Regions from separate parts of the Halobacillus shinanisalinarum genome, predicted to be linked through region 2. Evidence: riboswitches for the same ligand, from Rfam matches in the RefSeq annotation. Region 2 holds a riboswitch; each other region holds the start of a gene.
The links. Region 2 has a riboswitch for thiamine pyrophosphate ahead of MUO14_RS10230 (Ykof family thiamine-binding protein). Riboswitches for the same ligand answer to the same signal wherever they lie in the genome.
Positions count from the first base shown of each region.

Region 1: linked by a shared signal. The riboswitch ahead of MUO14_RS17895 (TetR/AcrR family transcriptional regulator) and the one ahead of MUO14_RS10230 (Ykof family thiamine-binding protein) in region 2 are both predicted to bind thiamine pyrophosphate.
Region 3: linked by a shared signal. The riboswitch ahead of thiT (energy-coupled thiamine transporter ThiT) and the one ahead of MUO14_RS10230 (Ykof family thiamine-binding protein) in region 2 are both predicted to bind thiamine pyrophosphate.

Region 1 is NZ_CP095074.1:3,617,872-3,623,919, reverse strand. It holds partial or broken gene MUO14_RS17910 (aldehyde dehydrogenase family protein) at 1-227, opposite strand, end outside; gene MUO14_RS17905 (class II histone deacetylase) at 297-1,403, opposite strand; gene MUO14_RS17900 (aminotransferase family protein) at 1,461-2,849, opposite strand; gene MUO14_RS17895 (TetR/AcrR family transcriptional regulator) at 3,055-3,636, opposite strand; TPP riboswitch at 3,930-4,030, opposite strand; gene MUO14_RS17890 (6-carboxyhexanoate--CoA ligase) at 4,251-5,042, shown strand; gene bioA (adenosylmethionine--8-amino-7-oxononanoate transaminase) at 5,029-6,048, shown strand, end outside.
Region 2 is NZ_CP095074.1:2,068,511-2,074,558, reverse strand. It holds gene MUO14_RS10245 (NADP-dependent oxidoreductase) at 1-842, opposite strand, end outside; gene MUO14_RS10240 (GNAT family N-acetyltransferase) at 959-1,705, shown strand; gene MUO14_RS10235 (DUF4037 domain-containing protein) at 1,984-2,757, shown strand; TPP riboswitch at 2,816-2,919, shown strand; gene MUO14_RS10230 (Ykof family thiamine-binding protein) at 3,011-3,613, shown strand; gene MUO14_RS10225 (ECF transporter S component) at 3,620-4,198, shown strand; gene MUO14_RS10220 (ABC transporter ATP-binding protein) at 4,195-5,850, shown strand; gene MUO14_RS10215 (energy-coupling factor transporter transmembrane component T family protein) at 5,837-6,048, shown strand, end outside.
Region 3 is NZ_CP095074.1:4,341,371-4,347,418, forward strand. It holds gene MUO14_RS21505 (SDR family oxidoreductase) at 1-261, shown strand, start outside; gene MUO14_RS21510 (alpha/beta hydrolase) at 315-1,049, shown strand; gene rpsN (30S ribosomal protein S14) at 1,155-1,424, opposite strand; TPP riboswitch at 1,594-1,695, shown strand; gene thiT (energy-coupled thiamine transporter ThiT) at 1,775-2,350, shown strand; gene MUO14_RS21525 (DUF1028 domain-containing protein) at 2,470-3,345, shown strand; gene MUO14_RS21530 (sporulation protein) at 3,362-4,123, shown strand; gene MUO14_RS21535 (DUF2087 domain-containing protein) at 4,228-4,815, shown strand; gene MUO14_RS21540 (MFS transporter) at 4,879-6,048, shown strand, end outside.

The DNA.
Region 1 (6,048 bases), 1.5 Mb from region 2:
GCTGCTTTATTTAATAAACGTCCTCTATCACTGGGAGCCATTTCAGCCCAAGGGCCAGACTCAAAAGCTTTTCTTGCTGCCTTTACTGCTAAATCAATATCTTCTGCTCCACCTTCAGAAACAATATCACTTGCTTCTCCTGTTGCAGGATTAAGTGACCTAAATGTTTTTCCAGATACAGAATCTACCCAATTCCCATCAATAAATAACTGATATGAACGACTCATAGATTTTTCTCCTTTTCTATTAAATAGAGATGTTTATAACTGAACCCTTATAAAGACTAAGTCCGATTTTTATCCTATAGACTGTATCTTTATAACTTGATCAACGGCTTCTTTTTGGTGTTTAGCCAAAATATCGGAAGGAAGCCCTTTGATTGCTTCAAAATAGGGATCTTCCTCCACTTTACTTTGTAATCCACTTAATGACTCCATAATTCTTAACGTACAAAAAGGGACGTATGAAGGGCTATACCCACCTTCGTGACAAACGACTAAACGTCCTTCACAATGACGTTCGGCTAGATGTTTGACAACCGAGGTTATCTCTCCATACCCATCAGCCGTGACCATCATTTGAGCAAGTGGATCAAATACACTTGCGTCTTGTCCGGCTGACACTATAATGAGCTCTGGATTGAATTGATCTGCTTTAGGAATAACTACTTTTTCTAATGCATATAAATATCCAGCATTTCCTGTCCCTGCAGGTAAAGGTATGTTTACGTTGTATCCCTTTCCTTCACTTTCACCGAGATCTTCAGCAGCCCCTCTATCTGGTGGGAAATTAAATTCTTGATGGAGGGAGATAAACAGTACGTTAGGATCATCATAAAACGCATTTTCGGTCCCGTTACCATGATGAACATCCCAGTCTAAAATCATAATACGCTTTAACCCATATTCTTCTCGTGCATATCTTGCTGCAACAGCAACATTATTGAATAAGCAAAAACCCATTCCCTGTTCTTTTTCAGCATGATGTCCCGGCGGTCTTGTAAGAGCATATGCATTGCGAACCTTTCCTTCCATTACTGCATCAACACTTATAATGGCACCTCCCGCAGATAATAGAGCTATTTCATAAGAGCCTCTGCCAACAAGGGCTAATCCCCCTGCATCTCCACCCGTTGTGTCACTTAATTGTTTTACCTCATTCACATAAGAAGGAATGTGATTCAGCTCAATTTCTTCTCTAGTAGCTGGCCGTGGGGTAATTAGCGTTAACTCGTTAATAAACTCACTTCGTTCTAATAAATTTTTCACACGTCGTTTGCTTTTAGGACTTTCACCATGTTCATCTGCTTCAATCCAGCCTCCAGGAGGAAGAAATAGAGCCCCATTTCCTGTGTCATGCCAAAAATAACTTTCATCACAAAGAAATCCGGTTTTTAAGTTAATATAATCCCTCCTTGCGCTTTATGTGGTAACGCTTCCATTAAACAGAACAGCTCTTCCTTACTTTAACACCTTGTTTTCAAATGCTTTAATGGCTCCAGAAAGCCTGTCTATCATAGTTTCGATGTCGCCTTTATTAACTATTAATGGCGGAGCAAGGGCAACAGCATTCATCCCTCCAAAAGAAAGGGGTCTTAAAAGAAGATTTCGGCTTAAACATTCTTCTACAACTTGCTGGGCAGCATGCAAGGATGGGTCAAATGCTTTCCCACTGTCACGATCTGCATATAGTTCAATGGCCCCCAGCAAACCTGCTGTTCTAGATTTTGCCGTCACCTGATGTTGTTCTTCGAGATACGCTAACCCCTTCAACAACTCATCCCCCATATGCTTAGAATTCTGGACAAGCTTCTCATTTTCTATAATCTCTAGATTTTTTAATCCAACGGCACAGGCGGTTGGGTGTCCACTGTAGGTAAAGCCATGGAAAAATACGTCATCCGACATTTCTGCTAGTTCATCCCTAAGTTCTGATTTAAGAAGAACTGCGCCCAACTGCATATATCCACTTGTTATGCCTTTAGCTACTGACATTAAATCAGGAACGACTTCCCAATTATCTACACCAAACATTTCTCCTGTTCTACCAAAACCACAGATTACTTCATCTGCAATCATATAGATTCCATATTCATCACATAATTCACGAACAGCTTTTAGATATCCTTCAGGAGGGATGTTGATTCCTCCTACACCTTGAATGGGCTCTAGAATGACTGCTGCTACTGTTTCAGGCCCTTCTTTCTCAACAATGCCTCTAATACTGCTTTCATAGTCAGGCTGGGACTTGTCACCTTTTTCACAATCTGTCAGATAGGGTTTTGCATGCAAAAATCCTGGGGCTGAAGAAGTAATCATATGATCAAATTCACGTACACCGGTTGCGCTCGTCGCCCCCATCGTCACCCCATGATAGCTTAAATCAAGGGCAATAATTTTTGTCCGTTCAGGTCTCCCTTTTAGTTTCCAGTAATGACGTACAATTTTAAATGCCGATTCGTTGGATTCCGATCCTCCAGAAGTAAAAAAGCTCACATCGAGATTCCCAGGTGTTAGCTCCGCAAGTTTTTCAGAAAGCTGTATAACTTGATCATTAGAGTTATTAAAAAATGACGAGCCGTAAGAAAGTCTCATCATTTGTTGTTTAGCTGCTTCCGCCATTTCTTGACGCCCATACCCTATATTTACATTCCATAAAGAAGAAACCCCATCAATATAAACATCATCATACACATCCGTTACATGAATACCTTTTCCCTCTTTAATTATCAGCCCCGGGCCATTTTCCTGATGTAGTTTCAGTGGTGTTGTTGGATGAAAATAATGTTCCTTATCTAATTTTCTCAAATATTCAGGTTGCCTTGTTTCCTTCACAAATTGCTCGTTCACTTTTACTTCTCCCCTTTCATAAATTTAACTGACGAACGTTCGTCAGTTTTAATTGTACGAAATTTTCCGAATACTTTCAATGAAAAATTGTTAACTTTTTCATTCTGCCCGTAGGTTGAAAGAAATTGGCTCCCCTAATAGTTCTAAATGAGAGACATTTCAAAAGCATGATATAGTGTTCTCCTAGTGATAACTAAGCTTATTTCTACTTTGTTATCCCTCGCCAATAAATCTCCCAGGAGACATTAAATCTTTTTTCGAAGCTTTCTAAATTCGAATAAATTAACTCTACGAGTAATCCGTCAATAAAATTCAGAAAAGAAATCGTTCCCTTTTCAGCTTCCATAATTAATCTTTGTTCATGAGAAACAAATACTTCCTCTACATATTTATGTAATTTTTTGTAATATGTAAAGACTCTTGAAATAACAATTTCTTGTAAGTGATTTGGGGGTGTAAACATCATCCTAAGTAAAAATTTCACATTCCATTCCCCGTCAGATGTATATCTTTCTTTTAAATGAAGTATAAAATTATACAATACGTTATCAAGGGACTCATTTTTTTGCTGATAAAAGTACTCACTCAATTCTAAAATCCCTTCTTGAATGACTTGGTTCATGACTTGTAAAAATAGATCATCTTTATTTTTAAAATGTGCGTATATAGATTGCTTTTTTATTCCCACCTCTCTCCCAATGTCTGTAAGAGAAGTACCATCATACCCATATTCAACAAAAAGAGTTAATGCGCTTTTCTTAATTTTATTTGCCGTTATACTAGTCATTTGTTTCCTCCTATGTGTCGCCAATGTAATAAAGCTAGCTTAAGTTAACTTCATCGACAGTTATTAACAATTTACCATTCAATGCGATTGATATCTATCACTTCATACTAAAAACATACTTTTTTCGGCTACGGTACTTAAAAGGGAAAAGTTACCGTGTGGATTTAAACCACCCAGATTGTACAACAGTGGGGCACACCAAAAAACCACATTTCAAAAGAAAGTGGTTGGTCCCAAAGATCATATGTATATGAATGAAATAATAGAGGATTAACTAAAATCTATTATTCCACACAGATCCCCCGCCACTTCCCTTCGCTAGTATTACCTAGATCAGGTAGTTAGGGTCGAGATCCATTATCCCTCTCAGCTCGAAAGCCCCCTAGTGTTTGGTGAATGACATTAAATTTTTACTATAGGATATATTCACCATAAATTCAAAATCTATGAACTATTCAAAGTTATAATCCCTACTTTGCCTTCGATTTACTATAAGAAATTAAACCTCCTTGAAAAATTAAATATTTAATGTAAACTTAAAATTGTTTAGGTTAACATTAATTGCGAAAGGGAGAAATTTAAACTAGGATTTACAGAGTTCATTACGATGGAGGCTGATTGAACTGATACAAGATAACGGATTATACAGCTTAAGAATGAGAGCTGCACTTGGCGGTCCCCATGAAGAAGGAGGAAAACATATATCAGGTGGAGAACACCTTTCCTCAAAAGCTGATATGCAGGTAAAAGCAGTTGAATTAATTGATAAGGCCTTTTCCCATACACAAGGTGAGCCGACTTTCTTCCAAATGACAATTGATAAGGTTGAGGAGCATTTACAAGCTATCAAGCCGTTATCTGTTTCTACCATTGATGCGACCGATGCCGCACAGGGAAGAAAATTAGCACGTTCTCTCCTTGCCGATCACGGAATATCAGATGAAGTTATTAAAAAAGCTATGAATCTATTAGAAAGTAGCAATGACAACAGAGGAGCACTGATTATTAATGCAAAAACTGGCGAACGTCTCGATGAGCGGAAGGAAAAGGGAGTGCGTGTCTCCCATCTGTATTGGGAAAAAGAAAACTTTGAACAGTGGTGTAAGCAAAAAGAACTGGTGGTAAATCAACGCATGAAGGAAGCACTGACTTTGGCAACAAAGGTGTGCTCCCACCCCTTAACGATAGCAGAGCTGTGCTGGAGTGATGATCCTGACTATATTACAGGGTACGTTGCTAGTGCTGCAAAAGGGTACCAGAGAATTACAAAAGTAAAGGAATATGGTGACGAAGCTGGTGGACGCTTGTTTTTCGTCAATGACGACCAGTCGATTGATTCGTACATTCACTATCTAGAGAAAATACCGGTCTCAATAGGAACGGAGGAGAATTATGAACTTAATTGAGAAAAGTAAAAAGTATTTATGGCTGCCATTTACACAAATGAAGGATTATGATGAGAACCCATTAATTATTGATAGTGGAAAAGGAATTAAAGTGAAGGATATTAATGGGAAAGAATACTATGATGCTTTTTCTTCTGTGTGGCTAAATGTACATGGACATCGAAAGCAAGAGTTGGATGAAGCTGTTCGTGAGCAGTTAAATAAGATTGCACATTCCACCTTACTTGGAATGACGAATGTACCCGCTACCGAATTGGCGGAAAAATTAGTCAAGATTGCTCCTGATTCCTTAAGCAGAGTCTTTTATTCCGACAGCGGTGCAGAAGCAGTTGAAATTGCGGTAAAGATGGCTTACCAATATTGGCAAAATATCGGTGCAACGAACAAACAGAAATTTATCTCTGTAAAAAATGGCTATCACGGGGATACAATCGGGGCGGTTAGTGTTGGTGCCATTGACATTTTTCACAAGGTCTACGGCCCTTTAATGTTTGAAGGGTTTAAAACAACGGTTCCGAATGTCTATCGCCACCCTACAGAAGATCCAGAGAAAAGCCGTGATGAAGCACTTGAAACACTTGAGACTTTATTAAAGGAGCATCATGAGGAGATTGCCGGGTTAACTATCGAATCTATGATCCAAGGTGCTGGCGGTATGATTGTTATGCCTGAAGGTTACTTATCTGGTGTTCGGGAGCTGTGTACCAAATACAATGTCCTAATGATTATTGATGAAGTGGCTACAGGCTTCGGACGTACCGGTAAGATGTTTGCCTGCGAACATGAAGATGTCGAACCGGATCTTATGGCAGCAGGAAAAGGAATTACCGGGGGTTACCTGCCTGTTGCCATCACATATACAACGGAAAATATTTATGAGGCATTTTATGATGACTACACAAAGCTGAAGACTTTTTTTCACGGTCATTCTTATACCGGAAACCAGCTTGGTTGTGTAGCAGCTTTAGCCAACCTGAAACTGTTTGAAAAGGATCATATCGTTCAG
Region 2 (6,048 bases):
TTATAACGCACCTGATAATCTCCAACAACGAATCCCTTGATTGTAGCGCTTGATTTTATCAAATGCATTTGGATTCGTGGGCCCTGATCATTTGGTACATTGTAAGAAGCAATAGCGCCACATTGTGTAATACGCGCAAATTTATTTAACAAAGGATAAACACGATCAGCAATTTCTCCACCTACGTTATCAAAATAAATATCTACTCCACTAGGACAGGCATCTTGAAGAGCCGCAGCAACATTCTGCGTTTTATAATTAATTGCCGCGTCAGCTCCCAACTCATTTGTAAGATAACTTGTTTTTTCATCACTACCTGCGATGCCCACAACCCGGCAGCCAAAGATTTTCCCGATTTGCACAACCGTTGAACCAACAGCACCGGCAGCTCCAGAAACGACGAGAGTTTCTCCTTCTTTTGGTTTCCCGATATCAATAAGGCCAAAATAGGCGGTAAGTCCAGGCATCCCGAGAATTCCTAATGATGTAGTGACCGAGCCAAGGGTTGGATCCACTTTTCGAACTGAATCAGCGGATATAACCGTTTTTTCCCTCCAAGGAATAGAGCCTGTTACAATATCTCCTGTTGTGAATGGCTCTGCTTTTGACTCCTTTACTTGAGCGACAACTCCTCCTGAAATCGGTTCATTTAATTGAAAAGGTGCAACATATGACTTTGTATTATTCATGCGTCCCCTCATATAAGGATCAACGGAGACATATAACAACTCCACTGACAACTCGCCCTCTTGAGGCTTTGGTAATTCAGCATCTGTGATACTTAAGTGTTCATGAGTCGGGACAGTTTCTGGCCTTTTAACTAGTTGAATTTCTCGATTCACAATCCTCACTCCTTCCATTATTTACATCTCCTATTGTATCGCAACTATGGATCTAGATGAAAAAGAAAAGGCTGGACGTTAGAATATAAGGTGAGTACATGGCAAGGAGGCTACTTATGAAAGAATGTGATTTTGATAAGTTCAAGCTATATGAAAAAGTGAAATTTGTGGAGGGAGAGAAATTTACTACAGTTGAAGAAACGACTCAGCTATCACAAGAGGAATTTCTTCGATTGATAGCGTATTTAGAAAAGGACGAACGTTTAAAAAAAGCTGGCACTCTATCCATTCTAGTTCCATCCTCTCATCATACTGATAAATTAAATACAAAACTGGTTGAAGCCGGATTTGTCTTGGATGATATGACTGTCATTGTGAAAAGGGATTTATCAGATCTGAGTTTAACGGAATCAGAATCTTATAGATTGATTCCCATGAAACCGGGGATGGAGGACACATTTAAACATGTATGGGCTCAGGCTATGACAAATTCATTGAACGGGTCATCCAATTTGACGATCGATGACCAGTTAAAAAGTGTAGAAAAAGAGCTTGGTCCTAATTTTAGACGTACATGTCTAATCGCCTATGAAGGAGAACAGCCTATTGGTGTGGTCATGCCGCATATTGAACCTGGGACGATAGCAGAGGGTAGATTATTTTACTTTGGTCTTATCCCTGAAGCACGCGGAAAAGGGAAGAGTAAGGTGTTGCACCGCCAGGCTTTAGCTATATTGCGTCAAAAGTTTGATGCGGCCTATTATGTTGGTTCAACGAGCTATCACAACACCCCTATGTTAAAGCTTTTTGCCCACAATGGTTGTGTGGAGATCGATCGAAGTAAAGTGTTTAGTAGGTCTTAGATAAACTTTTTGAAATGGTAATAAGCCTGGATTACAAAATTATCAAATAATTTATCGCTTCATTCACTGTTTTTTGGTAAAGTTAAGAAAATCATGTCTTTGCTTATTAAAAGATCGTGAAAGGTGAAACAAGAGGGGCATTGATTCGTACATGTAGGTGAACGTCTATTTAGGGAGAAATTAGTTTACATTCGTAGAAAAGAATTTTTTCATTAATCTATCGTGTTGTTTCTCATCCTTTTATAATCATTTAAAGAACAGGCGGTGGTTGATAGGCTATGGATTTAAAGACATTGGCAACAAAAGTGGCAAGCGTGTATGAACAAAATGCTAAGGTGGAGGCTGTTTATATCGCGGGTTCTGTTGCGAGGGGCTGGGAGGATCACTATTCCGATATAGAACTAAATGTGTTGTGGTCCGAGGGGCCGACAGACCAAGAACGTCTTTCTGTTATTGAACAGGTGGAAGGGCAGCTGCTGAATTTCTACGCTTATGAAGACGGAGAATGGTCAGAAACATATCAAGTGGATGATGTTAAATTTGAAATCAGTAGCTTTTTAACAGAAACCATTCGTAAGGTTGTCCAACGTGTAACGAAAGAGTATGATATCGAATTAGATAGTCAATGTTTGATCGCTTCGATTCATTATGGAGAAGCTGTTTCAGGTACAGAGATAATGGATGGGTTGAAAGCCAAAGTCCAAGTGTACCCTGAACAATTGAGTCATGCGATGATTGATGCCCATTCCGACCTTGGAAGCAGGTGGGGAAATCGTCACGCTCTGGTAGAACGGGAAGATTGGCTGATGCTTTATTCCGTTATGACTTCTGTTCAGCATAAGATGATGGGGATCTTATTTGGACTCAACTGCATGTATGTCAATCATCCGGCATTCAAATGGCAGCGGCAAACGTTAAGCCTGATGAATATCAAGCCGGAAAATATTATTGAGCGGCTGGAACGTGTATTTTTATCCAACCCAAAACAGGGACTTGATGAGCTTGAGAAGATTGTGCAGGAAATGGACGAGCTCGTTAAGGAAAAGGAATAAGCTTTACAAAACAGGAACCTTCCATTACGATGAAATTGTACAAAAACTGCATATATCTAACGAACACTAGGGGAGCTGCAGATGCGGCTGAGAGGAAATGGATTCCGACCCTTATAACCCGAACTAGATAATACTAGCGTGGGGAAGTGGAGTCGATCGTAAAATAGCAATGGTGTACAACATATACTTACGTTCGTAACTGCATTCCCCCGGGATGCAGTTTTTTTGTGTTTAATAAAAGGAGGATAAAATGATGAGTCAAGCTTGTGAATCAACAAATCGTATTGCTGGAAGTTCATTTTCAATTTATCCGATGACCGATCGTTTTGTCGAGATTATTAAGTCATCACTTAAGGAGGTCGACACTTCCAGGGTATGGATGAAGGCCGACGACGTAACAACAACGGTTAGAGGACAAATGATCCATGTATTTGATGTAACCAGAGCCATGTTTTTACAGGCAGCAAAAACGGGAGAACATGTTGTTTTCCAATCAACCTATTCAATTGGCTGTCCCGGTGATTCAGCAGGCGATGTTTATATGGCAGAGGATAACGCTCCATTGAACAGATCGGAAAGTAAGCCGGTCGATCAGGAAGTTGCCGCTAAGTTTTCACTTTACCCAATGGGCGGCGGAGACTACATGGATGTAATTTATAGCCAAATTGAAGAGATGAAGAAGCAAGGAGTCGAGGTCAGTGAAGCCCACTATTCGACACGTTTGGATGGGGATGGAAATAAGGTTTTTGAAGGCCTTGAGCAGGTGTTCCAACAAACGGAGAAGCAAGGATCCTCTCACACTGTTATGACAGTAACAATGTCTGCGAACAGTCCGTCAACAAAGGGAGGGGAGTAGATGAGTCTGAAAAATTGGAAGTTAAAAGAAATCGTTGTCATGTCAGTGCTTTCCGTTGTGTTTGCCGTTGTTTATTTAGCTTTTCTCCCAGTTGGAAAATTGCTGGCCGGCCTATTTGGACCAATTGGCTATGACCTAATCTTCGGAATTTGGTTTATCGTCTCTATCATAGCTGCTTATATTATTCGAAAAAAGGGAGCAGCCTTTTTATCAGAAACGATTGCGGCAACAGTTGAAATGCTGCTCGGAAATGCCATGGGACCGGTCTTAATTTTGACAGGGATCATCCAGGGTTTAGGAGCAGAGGCAGCTTTCACAGTAACGAGGTATAAGACATATAACTTGCCTGTATTAATGTTAGCTGGTGCGGGAGCAGCCCTATTCAGTTTTGTCTGGGGATACTTTCGCTCAGGGTATGCCGCCTTTGGGACTGGTTACGTGGTCAGCATGCTCGTTGTCCGCATAATTAGTGGTGCCCTCATCTCTGGTTTGTTAGGGAAGACCATAAGTGACGCACTAGCAAAAACAGGCGTGCTCACAGGTTTTGCATTAGGAAAAGAACAACGAAGGAAGAAAGCCGCATGAAATTAATAGAGGTGAACCAACTGCATGTTCGATTTGAGGAAGAAGAGAACGATGTCCTGTCAAATGTGAGTTTCTCAATGGATGAAGGGGAAAGTCTTCTTTTGTCAGGCCCAAGCGGATGTGGGAAAAGTACGTTGACGTATGGGCTGAATGGCATTCACCCTCGTGAGCTGGACGGGACGATGACAGGAGATATTCAGTTTAGAGGACATCCTGTAGAAAACTATCCTCCAGGGGAAATGAGTCAGCATGCCGGCGTTGTTTTTCAAGATCCAGAAAGTCAATTTTGTATGATAACGGTCGAGGATGAAGTGGCATTCGGCTTAGAAAATATCGGTACACCTGTTGAGCAAATATCTGGGCTGATTGATCAAGCTTTGCTTCTAGTTGGTTTAGAAGGTATAAAACTTAGGGCGATAAGCACGTTATCTGGCGGACAGAAGCAAAAACTTGCTTTGGCCTGTGTGCTTGCCATGGAGCCCGAGCTGTTAATTCTTGATGAACCAACCGCTAATCTTGATCCGAAAGCTACCCGTGACTTTATTGAAACGATCGAAAAGCTCCAAAAGGATAAGGGCTTTGCTCTCATTGTTATTGAACATCAGCTGGATGGCTGGGTTTCTTTTATCGAACGGGGTGTGATGATGGATCGTAGCGGAAGAATTTTTTATGATGGCCCGATCAGGCAAGGGATCTCTATTCATAAACATACATTACAGGAGCAAGGGATTTGGATGCCAGCTATCACTGAATACGTTATCGAAAAAGGATGGATGAACCAATTTGATCATTTGCCGCTAACTGTAGATGATTTTCTCGACGAATGGATAGGGAAGCGGGAAGAAGTAGGAGGCTCCTCCGCTACCAGGGTCGATCGTTCCTCTATACCCATTCTTGAACTAACATCTATATCCTGGATGAAGAGCGACAGAAAGATCATTGATGATGTGTCCCTTGAGGTAAGAGAGGGAGAATTCATAGCTATAGCAGGGGCAAACGGAAGCGGCAAAACTTCCCTGTCTAGAATAATGTCAGGCATTCAAAAGCCGGGCATGGGCAAAGTGTCCTTTTCCGGAAAATCGTTATACTCTTGGAAAGAAATCGATTTACGGCAGCATCTGGGCTACGTCTTCCAAAATCCTGAGCATCAATTAATTACTGACACCGTTTATGATGAAGTTGCCTTTAGTCTCAGGATTCAACAAATGGGGGAAGCGGAAATGGATAAACAGGTAAGGGATATTCTTAGCACATGCCAGCTTGACGGGTTAGCCCATCGACATCCATACACATTAAGCCAAGGCCAAAAGCGGAGATTGAGTGTGGCAACAATGATTGTTGATCATCAAGAGCTGCTCATTTTAGATGAACCTACGTTTGGTCAGGATGCCAAATCCACCAAACAGCTTATGGATTTGTTAGATATGAGATGCAGTAATGGCTCAACGATTGTGATGATCACCCACGATATGGAACTTGTTGACCGTTTTGCTGACAGAGTTCTTGTGATTAACGAGGGGCAAATTGTTGCAGATCAACATCCACATAGGCTCTGGGAAAATAGTAATTTAGCGGATTGGCAGCTCGACTATCCTGTTCGTGTGAAACTCAAGCATTTGATTGAAAGGGAGGGGTTATATGCTCCTTCATAGACTTAACCCAAGTATAAAGGCTTTAACCGTTATTGCAGCAGTGATCGGACTTGCCCTGATTTTTGATCCGATCACCCCATTGTTATTTAGCATTTTGACAGTAGCTTGTACCTTTATTTTTGGAAAAGTAAAAGTGAAGTATTATCTCATGTTTTTAATCCCGTTCACGATTATTTCGTTTGGGATGCTGTGGACCAC
Region 3 (6,048 bases), 2.3 Mb from region 2:
GGAATGGAGCTTCCAAAGGCTGTGCATGATCCTGATTCACCGTATGCCTATTATATAAGAGGGCTATGGAAAGCATTAAACAGTGAATCGCATGGAGCTCCAGCAAAGGTTGCAGATTTAATGACGAGAATTGCCAGCAAATCTCAAGTTAGAAAACTCCGTTATCCCATTGGACCTGGTGTCAGACTGAATTTATTTTTAAAAAAAGCAGTCCCATGGCCTTTTCTTGAAAGAACGGTGTTGAAGAAACTGCTTAAGTAAAGGTTTTTACAGACTAAGATAGGGTAATGTGTAGAAATGGGGAGAGATGTGTAATGATGAATGGTGCTGAGCCTATTTTTATTGAAGGAAACGAAGTAGGCATTCTTGTAAGCCACGGATTTACTGGAACAACTCAAAGTATGAAACCTCTCATCGACGCGTACTCAGAAACGGGCTATACAGTTGCTTGCCCGAGACTGGAAGGGCATGGAACGACACCTGAGGATATGGAGGATTCAAACAAGGATGATTGGATTCAATCGGTCGAAACTGCTTATCAATGGCTTGAGGAACGGTGTTCTATCCTATTCGTTGTAGGATTATCTATGGGTGGAACCCTAGCGTTATACCTTGCAGAACGATACAAACAGATTAGTGGGGTTATATCCATAAACGGAGCGGTTGATATTCCTGCAATGGAAAATGTGATGGAATCAGCGGAAGAGCGTTTTGTTGCAGCGATTGGTTCGGACATTAAAAAGGAAAACGTGGAGGAACTTGCTTATGATAGGACACCTGTCAATGCGATTCGCTCTCTAATGGCATTGATGAAAGAGGTTCATGAAGGTCTCGCGAATATTCATTGCCCGGCGTTATTTTTTGTTTCTGATGAAGACCATGTTGTTCCACCGGATAATTCCGAAACGATCTTTGACTCAGTCTTCTCTGAGCACAAAGAACTTGTCCGTTTAGAAAATAGTCACCATGTTGCTACGTTAGATAACGATCAAGATTTGATTATCGAGCGAAGTCTTGAGTTTTTTCAAACGTATGCTAAAACCTTATAAGTCTTTCTTTAAAGAAGCATATGTAAATAAACCTTAGAACTCCTATGAGCTCCTAAGGTTTTTCTGTGTGCTTTTCCTACTGTGTTACCCCTGGAAGTTTTCTAATTACCAGCTGGACTTTTTAACTCCAGGAAGCTGGCCTTTATGAGCGAGTTCGCGAAATTTAATTCTTGAAAGCCCAAACTTTCTCATATAGCCGTGAGGTCTTCCGGTTGATTCACAGCGATTATGAAGTCGTGTAGGTGAAGCATCTCTTGGCAATTTCCTAAGTGCTTGATAGTTGCCTTCTGCTTTTAATTGCTTTCGTACATCTTTATATTTTTCAAACGTTGCTTGACGTTTACGTTCTTTTTCGATCATTGCTTGTTTAGCCATTGCAGTTCTCCTTTTCTTAAATAGTAATGATTACTATTTAATTGTATTAGGTCAAACCCCCTTTGTCAAATCACCTAAGGTGGCAGGTTTGTCATCCTTACCAGCTTTGCATTGAATGCAAGAAGTTATTGATTTATAATAGATTCATAGCAAGAAAAGCAAACGTATATAAGCCTTCAAGGGGAGCTTTAGGCTGAGAGTGAACAATCTTTGTTCAGACCCTTCGAACCTGTCAGTTAGTACTGGCGTAGGGATGGTGGCTTTTTTGATGGCGATGCACGGGATTCCTCCATCAGGAAGCTTCCCTTTGGCATCGCTTTTTTTGTATGCGAAAAAGGAGGTTGTGGGTTATGCAAAATAAACGTGTATTGTTCATGGTAGAAGTGGCTATTTTTTCAGCATTAGCGATCTTACTCGATATTATCCCGTTTCTATCATTTAAGCTCTGGGCTCAAGGAGGATCGGTTTCTTTTGCGATGGTTCCCGTATTTATTATGGCATTTCGATGGGGACTTCGAGGTGGATTATTGACAGGACTTCTGCTAGGATTTTATCAAATTTTAGTGGGGGGTGCCATTCTTATAAGTATAGCGCAAACCTTTCTTGATTATTTTGTAGCATTTGGAGTTATAGGTCTTGCCGGGATCTTTGCCAAGCCAGTGCGGGAGGCAGCTCGCGAGCGACATATGAAACGACTTGCCGCCTGGGTGATCGCAGGATCGTTTGTTGGAAGTCTGTTTCGGTTTTTCGGCCATTTTACCGCAGGAATAGTTTTCTATGATGAGTTCGCACCTGAAGGACAGCCGGTTTGGTTATATTCACTGCTTTATAATGGTGGTTATATGCTGCCTACGTTTATTTTAAGCGCGGTCATATTATGCTTGCTGTTTTCACAGCGTCCGACTTTATTGATAAGTCGTTCATAACAATGAGGACCTATTTTCGAAAAGTTTAATCTCACGAAAATAGGTTCTTATTTTGTGAAATAGAAAGGTTGATTGTAGGAAAAAGTCGAATGATGTATATTGGGAAGGGGTAGAGAAAAATGAAACGTTCTAATGTAATCGCAACTTATTCGATTGTCGGATTTGATCCACAAACTGGAGAACTGGGAGTTGCTGTTCAATCAAAGTTCCTTGGCGTAGGGGCAGTGGTGCCCTGGGCGAAAGCGGGTGTCGGTGCAATTGCCACACAAGCATTTGCTAATCCTGCTTACGGTCCTGATGGTTTGCAATTGTTAAGTGAAGGTTTAAGTGCCCAGGAAGCCGTGGATAAACTGATTGAAAATGACTCTGAAGCTGCAGATCGCCAAGTTGGAATGGTCGATGCTGAGGGAAGAGCAGCTACATTCACTGGTGAGCACTGCTATGACTGGGCTGGAGGGGTAACAGGGAAACACTATACAGCACAAGGAAACATTTTAGTAAATAAACAAACAGTGACAGAAATGGGACGTGTTTTTGAATCAAGTGACGGGTCATTAGCGGACCGCTTGTTAGCAGGGCTTCAGGCAGCTGAACAAGCAGGTGGAGACAGCAGGGGAAGACAATCTGCAGCGATTTATGTGGTAAAAGAAAAAGGAGGCTACGGCGGCCTTAGTGATGTCTTTGTCGATTTACGAGTGGATGATCATCCTGAACCAATTGATGAGTTATTGCGGATTTATAAGCTTCAACAGCTATATTTCGGGGAATCTAAGCAGGATAATATCAAACGATTAGAAGGGGAGCTTGAGGAGAACGTTGTTTATCATTTGTACAGAACAGGGTTCTTAGCAAGCAAAAAGCCAGATTCCAACGATTTTCACAAAGCCCTTACGACATTTTTACACAGAGAAAACTTTGAAGGTCGTGAACAGACAAAGGGCTGGTTGGATTTAGAAGTGTATCATTTTCTGGAACGAATGGACTCAGAAAAGTAAAAAGGGGGATGATCATATGTTTAAAAAACTAATGGCACGTGCAGGCATTGGCGCAGCCAAGGTGGATACACAGCTTGAGAAGTTGGAGCTCCAACCTGGCGAAACTGTAGCAGGCAAGGTAGTTGTTCAAGGTGGGGAAGTCGAACAGGAGATTGAGCAAATCACCATCTTTCTTATGACTGAAGCACTGAGAGAAGTCGATGATAAGAAAATTAAAGAAACGGTAAAGCTGGAACAATATCGTATATCTGGTGAGCTTGTCATTGCAGCGAAGGAAACGAAGGAAATTCCTTTTTCTATCGATGTTCCAATACACACACCAGCTACACTAAATAAGCTTCCTCTATGGTTTGAAACAGGACTTGATATCCCCATGGCCCTTGATGCTGAGGATCGAGATTATATTAAAGTATCCGTCCATCCACACATTGAAACTGTTCTTCAAGCGGTGGAAAGAGAGCTTGGTTTTCACCTGAAGAAAGTTGAGATGGAGCATTCAAGAAGGCACGGTTATATCCAGGAGTTTGAATTTCTCCCTGGTGGTGAATTTAGAGGATATTTAGATGAGTTGGAACTGATCTTCTTTTTGGATTCTCATGGTTTGCGTGTATTCTTACAAGTCGATCGAAAAGCAAGGGGATTGGGCGGCTTGTTTGCAGAAGCTTTGGAAATGGATGAATCAAATATCCAATTATATTTTTCAAAAGAAGATTTACAGTCAGGGTCGGAAACGATTGCGAGAGAGCTAGGGAAAACAATAAGAGAACAAGTAAAATAGGGGAAAAGCTGCCAGAGTTTTTGATTCTGGCAGCTTTTTTGACTTTTCTTTTAAATTAGATTAATATCTAATTAGATGAATGACGAATAAGGAGGAGAGTTATTATGCAATTAAATAAAATGGTCGCCTTCCATAAAGCAGTAGGGGATCCAACTAGATTAAGAATTGTATCACTTTTACTTACGGGCCCCATGCATGGTCAGTTGATTGCTGAGAAACTTGGTCTGAAACCTCCAACCATTACCCACCACTTAAAAAAGTTAAGAGACACAGGGATGGTTTATTCGAAAAGAGATAAAAATACGGTTTACTTTTATCTGGATAAAAAGAAAGTTGAATTTATGGCTACGGCGATCTTGAGGATAGGAGATGATGAAGTGAGAAAAGAAGAACTGTATGTAAATGAAGCCGAGCAACGTAAGATTATCAACAGTTTTATCGCAAGGGATGGCAGATTGAAGCAAATGCCGAGCCAACTTAAGAAAAAGCTTGTGATTTTATCTTATTATGTACAGGAATTTCAACCTGGTAAAGTGTATGAGGAACAAGAGGTAAATGAATACATTCAACGGTTCTATGATGATTATGCAACAATGAGACGAGAATGGATTATGCAGCAATTTATGTATAGAGAAAATAATAGATATGAGTTGAATCCTACAGAGATGTGGCCAGTTGTTGTGAAAAGGTGAAGGAACTATCACCTTTTTTTTATAATCTAATTAGATAATCATCTAATTTCAGGGGGGGAGAATATGTCAGATCGTTTTCATAAGCATCCTTACAGCTATTTATTCTGTTCAGGGATTGTAAACGGGATAGGAGACCGATTTAGTCAAGTTGCTGTGCTGGCACTGTTATTGGAGCTAACAGATTCAGGTTTAGCAGTTGGGATCGTGATGGGGATGCGCGTCCTTCCTTATTTAGTATTATCCCCGATTGCCGGAAAGCTTGCAGATGTTTGGGATCGGCGGAAGATTATGATCGTAACAGATGTTGTAAGAGTTCCATTTGCCCTATCCTTTATATTCGTGCCATCAGTTGAAGATCTGTGGATTATCTACGTTAGCATGTTTGTACTTGCTTGTGGAGAAGCCATCTATCAACCTGTTAGAAAAAGTAGTATTGGAGTGATCGTTGACCAGCAACACTACACTAAAGTAAATGGATTAGAGCAGGTTGTGATAGGGATTGTGCTAGTGGCCGGTTCCGTAACAGGCGGTGTCGTAGCATTTTTTGTAGGGGAGGATGTGGCTTTTGTTCTTAATGCGTGTACATTCATTGCTGCTGCGCTTATTATAAAACATCTCGTGATAAAAAAAGTAGTGAACAAGGACCAACCTACAATAATTAAAAGGCCGCACCTTAACATAACGTTTGGTCCAATTGTTATGTTTATAGTAGTCATCCAAGCTGTGTCTGCTATGCTAGATGGCTTCTTCAATGTATTAATCAGCTATTATGGGGCGGAGACATTTTCAATGGCAGATTTAGGTGTTGGAATCCTGTATGGTGCTCTAGGGGTTGGGCTGGTGATCAGTTTTTTTGTTTCGAAAAAGGTTACCGGAAATTTACTTTTGGTAGGAATCATATCAGTTGGTCTTGAAGGGGTGTTGCAAATTATTGCCAGCCAGGCACCAACGCTATGGTACATAGCTATAACCTTTACAGGAATTTCATTGATTGGCGGAGTTGGTGCTGCTTGCTTTGATAGTATTGTGATGAGAATGACACCTAAATCTCAGCAAGGTGAAGTGTTTGGGGTGATTGGATCAATTTCGAACGTAGTGATAGGTATAGCGATGTTTAGTGCGGGTTGGTTTCTTGAGTTGTTCTCCCCTAGAATTATAGGCCTTGTAGGTGGTTCTGCAGCTATCTTTGTTATGTTTCTATTGATACTAGTTTTTATTTTTTCGTTTTCATCC